Regions from separate parts of the Glaciecola punicea genome, predicted to be linked through region 1. Evidence: predicted binding sites of a transcription regulator. Region 1 holds the regulator's gene; the other holds the start of a gene.
What was found. The regulator ArgR, encoded in region 1, controls arginine synthesis, uptake and breakdown. The targets are predictions, from matches to a motif close to ANTGAATANNTATTCANT.
Positions count from the first base shown of each region.

Region 1 (5,438 bases):
TGAAAACCATTCCCACGCTTTATTGTAAAAATGGGTCCGAAGCTTAGGGTGATCCACTAAATTATCGATAATATTTGCATTTAAAAGTTGATGCAAGGCGCTTGCGTATTGCTTATTTTGCGCAAGCAGACGAGCAGAAGCAATTTGCGCTCTAGTGGCAAAGTCTATAGTGTTTAAAGATGCGCTAAGGGGCACCTTTGCGCTATTTATGCCATTTTCGTTTACTGTTTCTAACCATTTAATGACAAGGCTAAGTAAAGGCTGTTTATTAATTGAATCGCTTGTGTTACCAATCGAGTCTAGGGCGCATTCTGCTTTCAATAAATTACTTATAGCCACGTGCTGGGAATTATTAAGACTACCCTGTGTGTGCTTAATAACAATACTAACTGCGCGACAGTCATCCGCGCTTTTGTAATTATTCGCTAATATAAGCAAGGATAAATTGCGCTCATTTATATCTTTGCTGTTTGCGTAACGCGCCTCAATATTTTCCAAAGCTTTTTGTTCTTGTCCGCTCATATCAGTGTCAAAGGGCGGCTTTTTTTCAGGCTCAGATATTGGCTTTTGGTTTGGTGCAACACCGCAGCCAATTAAGAAAAACGAAATGCTGCAAGTGACAAAAAGTGTGCGTAAGTTCACGAGTATCCCAAAGATAATAAAGGTTGACTTCGCTAGTCTACTTGGCTTAATAAAAATATCTAGCTGAATTCATGCAAACTGTACTTAAGTTTGTGTAAACTAGGCGTATTAGTTTTTTTATTTATAAGTGAAGAACGTGACTGGTATTTTGTATATTGTGCCTACGCCTATTGGCAACCTTGGTGATATGTCTAACCGGGCTATCGATATTTTGAATGAAGTCGACCTAATTGCCGCGGAAGATACGCGCCATTCTGGCCATTTACTGCAACATTTTTTGATTAAAACGCGTTCAATTAGCTTACACGATCATAACGAGGATCAGCGCACTCAACTATTAGTCAAAAAACTGCAAGCGGGAGAAAAAATAGCGCTTATTAGTGACGCTGGCACACCACTTATTAGCGATCCAGGCTACACCTTAGTTAGTACGTGTCGCTCCCTTGACATAAACGTAATAGCTTTACCTGGACCTTGCGCGCTTATTACCGCGCTAAGTGCCTCAGGCTTGCCGACCGACCGCTTTATGTACTTAGGGTTTTTGCCCGTTAAACAAAAAGCCAAAGCGCAGTCGCTCAAGTTTGCTAGTCTTGCGCACATGACCTGCATCTTTTATGAAGCACCACGTCGGGTTAAAGACACCATAGAAGTATGTGCACAAGTGCTGCCTGATAATCATCAAATTGTGCTTGCAAAAGAGCTGAGTAAACGTTTTGAAAGGTATATAAGTGGCAATGCAAAGGATGTTCTAGCGTGGTTAAACCAAGAGGATGCGCATCAAAAAGGAGAGTTTGTGCTAATGATTTATTGTAAAGCGATAGCGCAAGAAGAGCTTCCCGTGCAGGCAAAAGATCTTATGCACCAGCTCATAGCCTTGCTGCCGCCTAAATCGGCGGCAGCGGTGGTTAGCGAGCATTATAAATTGAACAAAAAATCGCTTTACCAATATGCACTTTCTTTGAAAAACATGCAGACATAAAGCAGGCTTTGTGTGCTTAAACACTATCAAATAAGTCTTGCACACGCTGCCTAAGCTCTTCAATTTTAGTAATGTCGGCAGGTGCTATAAAAATAGTGTCATCGCCTGCAATGGTGCCCAATACGCCATCGGTATGGCTCAATGAATCGAGTAAACGTGCGATTAACTGAGCGGCCCCAGGGCTGGTGCGAATAATCACCATTACGTTGTTATGCACAATATCTAACACTAGCTGCTTTAACGGGCTTTTTGCGGTGGGCATGCCCAGTTCAGGCGGCAGACAATAAACCATATCACCACGCGCATCTCGAGTTCGCACTGCGCCGAACTTGCTTAACATTCGCGACACTTTTGACTGACTAATATTATCAAAACCCAGTTTTTTTAGGGCCAGTACAATCTCGCCTTGTGATCCATAGCTCTCAGTTTTTAAAATTTCGCGGAAGGCTTTTATCAGTACATCTTGTTTACTGGTGCTCATAGGCAATAACATAGCTCGACATGTAGAATGCGTATATCTTGCAATAAGCCCACTATATAAGCAATTTTTGCGGTAAAAATGTTTATTTTGATATTTGATACCATAGTATCATTGAGCTTTGTGAGCATTTCGGCTAATCTTCGCGTTCTTTTTATCAACCTAGTTAACTGGAGATATCTCTATGAAAGTAGCCGTATTAGGCGCCGCAGGTGGAATTGGTCAGGCCTTGTCACTATTGTTAAAAATACAATTGCCTGCAGGCTCTGAATTATCATTATATGATGTTGCGCCGGTAGTTCCCGGTGTTGCAGTGGATTTAAGCCATATACCCACCGACGTCAAAGTAACTGGATTTGGTAAAGATGATCTAGCGACAGCATTAACAGGCTGCGACATTGTGCTGATCCCTGCAGGCGTTCCTAGAAAGCCAGGCATGGATCGTTCTGATCTGTTCAACATCAATGCAGGGATAGTTAAAAATCTAATAGAAGCCTGTGCAGACAACTGCCCAGATGCATGTATAGGCGTTATTACTAACCCTGTTAACACCACGGTAGCTATTGCCGCTGAAACGCTAAAAGCAAAGGGTGTTTACAACAAGAACAAGCTGTTTGGTATTACTACGCTTGATGTTATTCGTTCAGAAACCTTCATCGCAGAGCTTAAAGGCAAAAGTACCTCCGATGTGCATGTGCCGGTTATTGGCGGTCACTCTGGTACCACTATTTTACCTTTATTGTCTCAGGTTAAAGGCATTACCTTTACCGATGAAGAAGTAGCTAGCCTAACGCCGCGTATTCAAAACGCGGGTACTGAAGTGGTAACGGCTAAAGCCGGTGGTGGCTCAGCTACCTTATCTATGGGTCAGGCTGCAGCGCGCTTTTGTTTGTCACTCGTGGCGGCCATGCAGGGTAAGGACGTTATAGAATATACATATGTACAGGTAGACGGTTCTGAAGATGCGGCCTTTTTCGCGCATCCTGTTCGTTTAGGTAAGCACGGCGTTGAAGAAATTTTACCCTACGGTGAATTAAGCGCCTTTGAACAAAAAGCCAAAGAAGAAATGCTTGATGGACTCCGCAACGACATTAAAATGGGCGTTGATTACGTTAATAGCTAAATGCTTAAATGTTCTTAGTGCGAAAGTCTGCGCTACTTAGGTAGCGCTTACACCACAAAAAAAACAGCCTTGTGTGTCATCAGGCTGGTTTTTTTATTCAATTAATATGTTCAAGCACGTGTTACCTTCACGTTGTTATTAACATCTCTGCTCTGTCTAATTAAGTCATCTCCCTTTTCATAGTCAGATTTTGCCAAGCGGTCATACAGCACTACATTGGCCGTCACGGCTAAATTCATACTGGTTTTCGTGGGAATATACACTACATGCTCACATGCGTTAACAATATGCTGGGGGACCGATCCGTCTTCGGGACCAAATATATAGTAGGCATTTTTAGGGTGAACAAATGCGGGTAGAGGAGTGGCACCTTCTACTAGTTCAATTACTACAGGAGTGGCGCCTTGAGGTAAAGCAGACAGTAAATCGTCTACCGCAGTGCTAGGAATTAAATTGCGGATCTTCTTCGTATCTTCGTGAAAAGCTTTGGCGTGAGTATATCGAGAGCCAGTATAAAAAATAGAAGACACCCCAAAACACCCGGCAGCGCGCAAAATAACCGCCACATTACTGGCTGATTTAGGGTTAAGTAAACCAATGCTAACGTGGTTATTGTCGTTTTTCATCTAACATCGCTTCTTTAATATTATCATCACCATTAGCCAGTAATTAACCCGTGTTGCGCATACCAACCGCAATACCAGTAATCGCTACCATCATCGCGCGTTCAAGGACCACTACGTCGTTGTCTTCAAACTTAGAGGATTTCGCTTTTCGAATTCTATCTAGTAGCTCAATTTGCACGTAGTGCAGTGGCTGTAAATATCCAGCCCTTATTTGCATTGAGTTTCTGGCATTTGGATCATCTTCCATCATGTGTTCATGGCCCGTCATTTTTAGCAAGCTTTGCATCGACTGCACCAGTTCTTCGCGCAAAGCTGCACCAAAGTGCAAAAGCTCATCGGGCACGAGGCGTTTGTCGTAAGCTTCACTCACCTTAGGATCTGCTTTTTGAAAAACCATGTCGAGCATAGATAAGCGTGATGCAAAAAACGGCCACTGATCTATCATGTCTTGCACAATGGGGGCATTGTCGCCCTGATTCACTTCATCTATTGCGCGCATTACGCCTAACCACGAAGGCAATACCAAGCGTGTTTGTGCCCATGCAAATATCCACGGGATTGCACGCAAGCTTTCAATGCCTCCGTGCGGGTTACGCTTGGCCGGACGGCTGCCCAGCGGTAATTTACCCAGTTCAAGCTCGGGGGTGGCGACTCTAAAATAAGGCACAAACTCAGGGTCGGTGTTAACGGTATGGCGATAATTGTCTCGGCCTTTGTTGGCCATGGTGGTGATAATTTCGCGCCACTGTGATTTTGGTTCAGGCGGCGGTAACAATACAGCTTCGATCACCGCGGATGCGTATAAAGATAAGCTGCGCTTAGCCAACTGTGGCATACCAAACTTAAAGCGGATCGTTTCACCTTGTTCGGTCACCCTAAAGCCCCCGTCGAGTGAGCCTGGTGGTTGCGAGTGAATAGCGGCTTTTGCGGGTAAGCCGCCGCGGCCAATAGTACCGCCTCGGCCATGGAATAAGGTGAGTTTAGTGTTGTGCTCCTTAGCTAAGTCAACCAAGGCTTCTTGGGCACTATACTGAGCCCAGCCGGCGGCCAACGAACCTGCGTCTTTAGCTGAATCTGAATACCCAATCATGACAAACTGTTGCCCATTTATATAGCCTTTGTACCAGTCTATACTAAGCAGGTTTTGCATAACGCTGGGAGAATTATTTAAATCGTCTAGTGTTTCAAACAGTGGGGCAACCGGCATTGGCCATTGCACCCCAGACTCTTTTAAAAGAAGTTGCACGCCAAGCACGTCTGAGGGCTCACTGGCCATTGAAATAATATAAATACCGAATCCGTCTTTGCCGTTATTGGCAATTACTTTACAGGTATCTAATACCTCTTTAACCTCGTTGCTTGGCTCCCATCTGGGGGGTATTAGTGGGCGACGAGACGATAGCTCGCGTAATAAAAAGGCTTGTTTGTCATCTTCACTCCACTGATGGTAGTCGCCCATGCCTAAAAATCGCGTGAGTTCGCTAAATACGTCGCTGTGGCGTTGGGCGTCTTGCCTAATATCAAGTTTGAGAAGATGTATACCAAAGCAATATGAGCGGCGCAAAATGTCTAGTATTGAGCCCTTGGCAA
Region 1 is NZ_LZXY01000011.1:53,469-58,906, forward strand. It holds gene BAE46_RS12160 (penicillin-binding protein activator) at 1-642, opposite strand, end outside; gene rsmI (16S rRNA (cytidine(1402)-2'-O)-methyltransferase) at 779-1,621, shown strand; gene argR (transcriptional regulator ArgR) at 1,638-2,102, opposite strand; gene mdh (malate dehydrogenase) at 2,284-3,222, shown strand; gene BAE46_RS12180 (RNA methyltransferase) at 3,333-3,848, opposite strand; gene ppc (phosphoenolpyruvate carboxylase) at 3,892-5,438, opposite strand, start outside.

Region 2 (5,438 bases), on a different contig from region 1:
CTGCAAAGAGCTCATTAAACACCTGTACTATTCTACTTTTTTTCACCGGTTTAGAAATGATATCGTCCATGCCATTTTCCAGATATTCTTGCCTTGTTTTAATAACATTAGCCGTTAAGGCCACAATTGGTGTTCTTAGCACTAAGTCTTCTTCGAGCAAAATCCGGGCTACGTCAAACCCGGTCATATCTGGCAACTGTATGTCGAGCAATATAAGATCATAACTTGTTTGCCTCACCATATCGATAGCTTCTTGACCGGTCATAGCTACAGCAACATGCTGACCGAGTTTCTCTAGCAAAGCTTTTGCGACCATCACGTTTAACTCAATATCTTCCACCAGCAAGATACGTAAACCAGTTACCCGGAGCTCCTCTAGTTCTGGAGTTTGATTTATGGTGCTAACAGGCAGCTTAATTTCAAAGCAGGTACCTTCATTGAGCGCGCTGTTTACCTTTATGCTGCCGTTCATCTTATCGACCATTTGCTTACAAATGGCTAGGCCAATACCAGTGCCAGTAGCCGACTGGAAATCTTCTCGCTGCACCTGATAATACATCGCAAATATCTTCTCAAACTGGTTTTTTTCAATGCCAATTCCGGTGTCTTGAATGGTAAAAGTAATGTCGGCTTGGCTTTCAGAGTGTATTTTTGCAGACATCGTGAGTGATACCGAGCCCTGCACAGTGAATTTCACGGCATTGTACAGTATGTTCCACAGCACTTGCCTAAGCCTTGTGCCGTCTGCTTCAAACGCAACAGGCACCGGCTCAATAATTTCCCAGTTGAAGCTTAAGCCCTTATCAGCCGCCAATAACTTAATGATACTGGCGAGTTCGTTAATAAAGTTAACCGTACTAACTGTTTTGTATTGCATTTCTACTTTGTCGCGGTCAAGTTTATCAAGGTCTATAATATCGTTAAATATGTTGCCTAAGGTAATGGCGCTTGCGTAAATAGTACTTACCCATTCAAATTGTTCAGCGTCTAATTTAGTGTCGCGCAACATACGAGACAGGCCAACAATGCCATTTAGTGGCGTACGCAATTCGTGTGAAATGGTCGCTATAAACCTTGTTTTATCTTTACTTGCTTGTTCAATCGCAAGCTGGGACTGTTTGCGCTCTGTCATGTCTCGACCAAAGGCAAGTAAACCCAGACGTTTTCCATTATGATCAAAAAATGGCACCTTGCGCATTTCAAAATATCGGCGACGATCATCTGCAAATTTCAGCCATAGCTCTTCGGTAATAGGCGCGTTGGTTTCTAAGACCTCTTGGTCAGAAGCTGCCACTTGTCTAGCAAGGTCAACGTCGTATACCTGATGGGGCGTAAGCCCCATGAGCTCTTCTTGAGACTTTCCGGTTAAGTCTTCAGCTACTTTGTTACAACCTTCAAAGCGACCCTCTTCATTGCGGTAGTATATAAGGTCTGGCGAAGCATCAATGATAGAGCGAGTAAGAGTCGATAGCCTGCGGGCTTCAAGCTCCTGCTCAGACTTTTCTTTTATTTCTTGTTCCAGTTTTCTAAACAACGCTTCACGCTCCAGTTGAATTTTTTTGCGCTGCTCAATTTCATAGTTCAACTGGCGAATATTATTTTGGAGTTCTCTGTTTAAAATAACGTCATGACGACGCAAGCGTTCTAACTGACTAACTGCTTCTTCTAAATTGATTCGAGAGTGCTCTAATTGTGTAATTAATTTCCCAAAGAATAATAACAAGCATGGCGCGCCAACAAGGGTCAATACAATTGCGCTTAAAAAATCGTTCGTGTGGATCTCGCTGCCAAGCACTAAGCGAACCAAGTATGAGCCTAAGATAGTGAAACAAAGTGTGAATAAAACGAACAACACGCTGACTTTGACCGTTCCCAAATTTTTGACCATTTGAGATACTTTGATCGCCCATAAATCGCTCGATAATTTTGAGAACATAGTGTTATTAAACCTTAGCAAGGCACCGCCGTGATGACACAGCATAAATTAATTTTGGATGCTGGCATGCTACCAAGAAATTGAAGTGGGGAATAGTCGAATAACTAAACGTCTGTTTTTAGTGCACGTCTCACTTTACTTAAGATTACGCTTATAAAACATATTTATGCGCTAAAGATGTATTTCTCTTCACCTTAAGTTGAATTAAAGTTGCAAATTCAACTAAAATTTACACTTCATTTACCTTACTTGTCAAAAAACGACCTTAGTGCAGAATCATCCAAATAATTATTTATTATTTTAAAACAACAATTTAGCTTAAGTTTACATATTGATTATTAATAATATGATGCAAGGTAATTGATTTATAGCGCGTAAATAGGTAAGTTCAGGCTCCTGCTTAGCGAAATGAATAAAAATTCGGTATACAACAGTATCCTCAAACGCTAACGATGTCGAACAAGTACAATAAAAAATCGGCTTAAAAAATTCAAAATATGGTCCGAACCATTACTAGGTTGACTGGGTTTCATTAAAAAGTAGGGCACAACCAGCGTGGCCAATTATTGCGGCGCGCGAAGGAGTAATGTATGGGTTTGTATCATTCGTCTGATTCAAAAGACAACTGTGGATTTGGCTTAATTGCGCACACACAAGGTAAGGCTAGTCATGTATTAGTCGCCACTGCCATTGAAGGCCTTGCTCGTATGCAGCACCGAGGCGGTGTGGCTGCCGATGGTAAAACAGGCGATGGCTGTGGTTTACTATTACAAAAACCCGATTCATTTTTTAGAAAAGTCGCCAGTGACCACTGCTGGACTTTAAATAAAAACTATTCGGTAGGCATGGTTTTTTTATCGCAAGATCCGATAAAAGCGCAGACATCACGGTTAATTCTCACAGAAGAATTAGAAAAAGAAATGCTAAGTGTACTTGGCTGGCGCCTAGTACCCGTTAACCACAGCGTACTGGGCGATTTAGCCAAAACAGGCGTTCCTCAGATTGAACAAGTTTTCATAAATGCCCCTAGTGGCTGGTCGGTAGCTGATGTTGAGCGTCGTTTATATATGGCGCGCAGACGCACAGAAAAGCGAATTGCCGATGACGGAAATTTTTATGTCGCGAGTTTATCCACATCGGTAACCATCTATAAAGGCTTAGTTATGCCTAAAGATTTGCCTAGATTCTACTTAGATTTGGCAAACACCGAGCTAAAATCAGCCATATGTGTATTTCACCAGCGATTTTCAACGAATACCTTACCGCAATGGCCACTAGCACAACCGTTTAGATACCTTGCGCACAACGGTGAAATAAATACTATTAAGGGTAACCGAGACTGGGCGTATGCTAGAACAAGTAAGTTTGCCACCCCGCTTATTCCTGACCTTATGCAAGCGGCGCCTTTTGTCAATTTAAAAGGCTCTGACAGCAGCTCACTAGACAACATGTTAGAGCTATTTTTAGCTGGGGGCATGGATTTATTTAGGGCTATGCGTTTATTAGTACCGCCAGCATATCAAAATAACAAAACCATGGATCCAGACTTACGCGCGTTCTATGAGTTTAATTCTATGCACATGGAACCCTGGGATGGCCCCGCGGGTATTGTGCTAACTGACGGACGCCATGTCGCCTGTAACCTTGATAGAAACGGCTTACGCCCGGCACGCTACGTCATCACCAAAAATGGCTTTATCACGCTTGCCTCTGAAGTGGGTATTTGGGACTACAGCGAACATGATGTGATTGAAAAAGGCCGCGTAGGCCCCGGCGAAATGTTGGCAGTTGACACCCAGACGGGTAAAATTTGGCGTTCAAATGAAATTGATGACGAGTTAAAATCGCAGCACCCCTATGCTCAATGGCTAGAATCACATATATCAAAGCTAATACCCCTTGAAGGTTGCGATGCCAGTTTAATTGGCAAACGTGCTTACGATGACTATGAAATGTCGACCTTGCATAAGCTTTTTAACTATAGCTATGAAGAAATAAACCAAGTAATAAAAGTATTAGCAAAAGACGGCCAGGAAGCCACAGGCTCAATGGGCGACGATACGCCCATGGCGGTTATGTCATCGAAACATCGCACATTATATGATTACTTTAGGCAGCAGTTTGCGCAAGTCACTAATCCGCCTATCGATTCACTGCGTGAAAATCACGTAATGTCGTTGGCCACCTGCATTGGCCGCGAACAAAACGTATTTAATGAAACCAGCGGCCATGCACATAGGGTCTTGTTTGAATCGCCGGTGTTGGTCTACACCGATTTAAAACAGTTACGCAACTTTGACAAAGAATATTATTACAACGAAACAATTAATATTAATTACAAAACTGAAGAAGGCCTAGAAAAAGCCATTAGACGCCTGTGTGACGAAGTAGTGGACGCCGTTAGAAATAGAAACGCAGCCTTTGTAATTTTATCCGATCGCAAAATAGCTAAAGACACCTTGCCTATTCCTGCTGCTATGGCGGTGGGCGCAGTTCAAAGGCGCTTAATAAATGAACAGTTACGCTGCGACGCTAATATTGTTGTAGAAACAGGATCGGCGCGTGATCCACACCATTTTGCGGTCTTAATTGGTTTGGGCGCAACCGCCATTTATCCCTATCTTGCTTATGAAACAATAGAACAAATGGTAGAAAAAAATGATTTAGATATGACACCTTTAGATGCCCTTAAAAACTATCGTAAAGGGATTAACAAGGGCTTGTATAAAATCATGTCTAAAATGGGCATAAGTACCATCGCCAGCTACCGCTCCTCGAAACTTTTTGAAGCGGTCGGCATTAACAAAGCGGTAGTAGATTTGTGTTTCCTTGGCGTGCCAAGTCGGATCCAAGGTGCAGGATTTGAAGATTTTGAACAAGACTTAATTAACGTATCTAGAATTGCATGGTTAGCGCGCAAGAGCATGTCGCATGGTGGCTTGTTGAAATATGTTCACGGCGGCGAATTTCACGCCTACAACCCTGACGTTGTTAAATCACTACAAACCGCCGTGAAGAGCGGTAAGTATGAAGATTATAAGGTTTTTTCTAGCCTAGTGAATGATCGCAATCCTAGTCATTTACGCGATTTATTGGGTATTAGAGCCGGCACCGCTATAGATATTAGTGAAGTAGAGCCAAACGAACAATTATTTCCGCGCTTTGATACTGCAGCAATGTCTATGGGCTCGTTAAGCCCAGAAGCACATGAAGCGTTAGCCATTGCAATGAATCGCTTAGGTGGGCAGTCAAATTCTGGCGAGGGTGGCGAAGATCCAAAACGCTTCAATACCGAGAAAAACTCTAAGATTAAGCAGGTTGCTTCAGGCCGTTTTGGGGTAACGCCACATTATTTGATGAACGCTAACGTTATTCAGATTAAAGTTGCCCAAGGCGCCAAACCTGGCGAGGGCGGTCAGCTACCCGGTGGTAAGGTCAATGAATATATTGCTGAATTGCGCTATTCCGTGCCGGGGGTTACCCTCATATCACCGCCACCCCA
Region 2 is NZ_LZXY01000009.1:42,193-47,630, reverse strand. It holds gene arcB (aerobic respiration two-component sensor histidine kinase ArcB) at 1-1,936, opposite strand, end outside; gene gltB (glutamate synthase large subunit) at 2,527-5,438, shown strand, end outside.
Region 2: the regulator ArgR is predicted to act here: its motif matches at 2,344-2,361, upstream of gltB (glutamate synthase large subunit).